Regions from separate parts of the Paraliobacillus sediminis genome, predicted to be linked through region 1. Evidence: predicted binding sites of a transcription regulator. Region 1 holds the regulator's gene; the other holds the start of a gene.
The links. Region 1 encodes NrdR, which represses ribonucleotide reductase genes. Its sites were predicted from a motif close to AACACNATATATNGTGTT; they were not measured.
Positions count from the first base shown of each region.

Region 1 (2,209 bases):
ATGTTGCTTGTGATTACATTTCAGAAGCACTAGAGTCTGGAAATTGTGAAAAAGTTGAATTGCCACGTGGTATGGGTCCAATTCAAGTACCTAAATATAATGTTCTTTAAATAATTTGATTTGCAGCCCCTTTGCTGGAATAAACAGTAAAAGGGTTTTTTTATCTAGTAAAACAAAAAAATAAACGCTTTGATATCGTTTTCTTATAGGAAACATGTTAGAATAATGGTAGAAGAATATAATGTGTAACTATAGATATTGAGGTGCAGTATATGGCGATTAGAGAATCAATTGATAAGTTTTTTAACAATCATTCGGAAACAAAAGACAAACATTGGGACAAACAATTACAAACACGCTATTTTAAAACGACAAAAGATAGAGCATTTAAGATAGTAGAAGCTTATTTTAAGAGTAAGCCAGGATGCGAAATAATTGCGATATCAGATGAGCATGGTGAAATTAGCTGCAACCTTAAACTTCGGAAAAAGGTTTTTATTACTGCAACCATTATCATGGTAAAACCATTTCGAACAGCGGTTGATTTCTCAGTTACAACGGAGTCCGTTCTACCTTTTGACCTAGGATATAGTCATAAACTAATTCCTAAGCTTTATGCTGATCTAAAAAAAGAAATGACACTTGTTGATTAGAATTACACACAAAGATAGATGGAATAAATGATAGGGATGATAACAGATGCGGTGCCCAAATTGTCAATATAAAAACACAAGAGTACTGGATTCGAGGCCAATAGAAGAAGGTCGGGCGATCAGAAGAAGACGTGAATGTGAAGAATGTGATTTTCGTTATACAACTTTTGAGCGTATTGAAGAAGTTCCTTTAATTGTTGTTAAAAAAGAGGGAATTAGAGAAGAATTCAGTAGAGAAAAATTACTTCGTGGGTTGATTAAAGCATGTGAGAAGCGTCCAGTTGCACTGCAACAATTGGAACAACTTACAATGGAAGTAGAGGACGAATTAAGGAGTCGTGGTACCGCAGAAGTACAAAGTCAAGAAGTTGGCGAATTAATTATGGACCGACTCTCATCAATTGATGAAGTTGCATATGTACGATTTGCATCTGTTTATCGCCAATTTAAGGATATTAGTGTGTTCCTAGATGAATTAAAGGATTTAATCAATAATTCAGATGATAAGTCGTAGATTATAGATGAGCCACGCGGCTCTTTTTTTCTTTCAAAATAGAAGGAGAGGGGGGAAATAATGCAACAACATATTGGAAAATTACTACCAGGTCATGGGTACGTAATAATGTCCGAACAACAACTTACACAAGCACACCTTCAAGCTTTAATGCAATTATATCAGCCATTAGTTGGTCTTCATGCAGTTTCACTCTACTTAACATTATCAAGTCAATTCTTTAGTACATCAAATCCAAATGATGTCCAGACACACCATATGTTGATGCAGTATTTAAATATACCTCTTCCTCAAATTTATGAAGCACGACAAAAATTAGAGGCGATCGGCATATTACAAACATTTCAATATGATGATGAAAACCAGACTAAATTCACTTATAAATTATTGCCACCTTGTTCGCCAGTTTCATTCTTTGAAAATGGTATGTTGTCCCAGTTGTTGTACCATCAACTGGGAGCTGATAAATATGATCAGTTATATCATATATTTAAAGATGAAAAAGTGACAACGCAGGATAAAGGTGTTAATGTTACGGCACACTTTACAGACGTTTTTAGTAGGAATAAAGCAAATGCAATAGTCGAAGTATCAGATGGTTTATCTGTAGATGATGAAAGTGATGGGCCTATGATTGGCAATCAAACAATTGACATGGATTGGTTGGCACAGTTATTGAAGCAGCGAATGTTACCGATTAATAAAATTCTGACAGCATCTAATATAAAATTGATAGAGCAAATGAGCGTATTATATCATTTGACTAATTTAGAAATTGAAAAAGCATTGTTGTGGGCCATTACAGATGAGAATAGTCTCAATCACAAGGAATTTAAAACTGCTTGTATGGATTTATCAGAAAGTATGCAAGCTCAACCAAAACATGCTCAGAATTTAGTGAATCAAAAAACGAATTATACAAAAAAGGAAGACAAGCCAAAAAATAAGCAAGATCAATTTATGCAAATGTTAGAAGAAAGAACACCAAAACAATTATTAGAAGATTTATCTAGTGGAAATCACGCTTCTCAACAAGATTTAA
Region 1 covers NZ_QJSI01000003.1:1,118,487-1,120,695, reverse strand. The annotation lists gene speD (adenosylmethionine decarboxylase) at 1-110, shown strand, start outside; gene D2K60_RS18460 (cytosolic protein) at 273-653, shown strand; gene nrdR (transcriptional regulator NrdR) at 700-1,167, shown strand; gene D2K60_RS18450 (replication initiation and membrane attachment family protein) at 1,228-2,209, shown strand, end outside.

Region 2 (2,209 bases), on a different contig from region 1:
AGTGTAGATGCTGCACTTTATTACGATGATGCAGCAACCTACTATCTAGATGATGAAGAGATAGATACCGAAGAGGAGATTAATGAATGGGAAATCACATTCGTATATCAAGCCGAAGAAGGTATCTGGTTAGTAGAGGATTATGCTGGCCTTTGGTCATTTGATGATGAAAACACAGTCGAACGTGTCGTCGAAACAAATTAATAATGAATAGGGGAAATGAAAATGAATTGTCCAAATTGTCAAACATCACTTGAGTCAGACGCAAAGTTCTGTACAAGCTGTGGGGTTAAAATAGATCACATACAGACAGAAAACAGTAACACAGAGCCTGTTCAATCTACAGGAACAACAGCTAAGCAAACACCTGATTATGTGCAACAAGGAAAAGAAATTAGCAAACAGTATTGGAACTTCATTCCTAGCGCGTTAGCAAATCCTTTCGCAGCAAGCAAACATGCTGGTCCTGCTAATAAGATTAACGCTATGATTACATTGATTTTATTTTCCTTACTGATCCCGTTGTTTTCTTATATCAGCTTATCGTCTTATTTCAGACCGCCATTTGTTGAAATGGTAGTACAACCATTCTTTATTTTCGTTATCTTTTTCGCACTACTACTTGCAGTTAAATATGGTGTCGCAAAGTTAATGAAAGCAGATGTATCTTTTATCAACGTTATGACTCGTTTTGGGATCGTGATGGTGTTACCAACTACCACAGCTTTAGTCGCTGTTTTATTTGCCATTTTAGGCATTGACGACTTTAGTATTATTTTATTAATCGTTTCTATGGGCCTTGCTAGTATAGCGAGTTTAGCAACTATCTTTTCTATAAAAGAAAAAGCACCTGTTACTGGTGGTCTCGATGTGTTTTACGGGGTTGTTCTGACATACGTTGCAATGACGATCATTTTATTAATCATTGGTGATAGTATTTTATATCAATTAGAAAATAGTTTTTACGGATTTTAAGACTTATTGTCAATATCTAACACGCATTTATTTTGATTGTTTTCAGAAACTACTTGCATAGGAGGTGGGCGCATTGGCTAAAGACGTTCTATGTGAAGTGCACAATTGCAAGTACTGGGCGAAAGGGAATCATTGCAGCGCGGATGCCATCTATGTAGTAAGCCACCACGGCAAACATGCTGCAAACCAAAAAGAAACTGATTGTCAAACATTTGTACAGCAATAAGCACACCTTCTTTATTGGAACGGATTCAGTTAGCCACTGGATCCGTTCTTTCTTTTTTTAGGAAGTAAAAAAATGCTTTTCTGTGATATTCCTCACAGTTTTCTGATCTGATTTCATGCTAAGATATTCTCCAGGTACTATATATAGATTTTATGTATTGATAAATACGATATATTGTAATTGGAGGAATTAAGGATGCAAACATATACAAAAACAGTGGACAAGCTATTACAATCGTTAGATGACATTGTTAACGCAAGTAATCAAGATCTTATCCAGGAGAATGCCAATGTCGATGGACAATCACCAATGGGACAGATGTCGAAATTCGGGTCAGAAGCAGCAAAACATTATGGCAAACAAAAGATGCTCAGCGTGGATGTTACGCAAGCAATTACAGATAATTTCATTCATCCACATGATCTTGATTTCATGCCAACTGGTACGACAACTTGTTGCCAAATTCCACTAGGGATGATTTTAAATGGTGGTTTTAATACCGGACACGGCTATATGCGTGAACCGAATGATATTGGAAGTGCGATGGCTTTAGCGTCAATTATTTTTCAGTCCAATCAAAACATGCAACACGGCGGACAAAGCTACCCGATGTTCGATTACGACCTTGCACCATATGTACATAAAACATTCATGAAGAATAAAAAACGTTTGTCTAGCTATGCAACAAGTTATACAAGAGCAGAAATAGCAGAGATTGCATGGAACGAAACCGATCGTGATGTTTATCAAGCTTGTGAAGCATTTGTCCATAATTGTAATTCCATGCACTCGCGTGGTGGTGGCCAGGTGCCATTTGTATCAATTAATTATGGAACAGACACATCAATTGAAGGCCGTTTGGTAATGAAGAATATTTTGCTTGCGACGAAAGCAGGTCTTGGTAACGGTGAAACACCTATCTTCCCGATTCAAATTTTCAAAATGAAAAAGGGCGTTAATTTTGAACCGAATGAGCCGAACTATGACTTGTATCAATTAGCTCTTGAA
Region 2 covers NZ_QJSI01000001.1:636,151-638,359, reverse strand. The annotation lists gene D2K60_RS02825 (zinc ribbon domain-containing protein) at 1-204, shown strand, start outside; gene D2K60_RS02820 (zinc ribbon domain-containing protein) at 226-975, shown strand; gene D2K60_RS02815 (DUF1540 domain-containing protein) at 1,049-1,201, shown strand; gene D2K60_RS02810 (anaerobic ribonucleoside triphosphate reductase) at 1,397-2,209, shown strand, end outside.
Region 2: D2K60_RS02810 (anaerobic ribonucleoside triphosphate reductase) is a predicted target of NrdR. The motif match lies at 1,365-1,382, and genes of this name have one in related genera.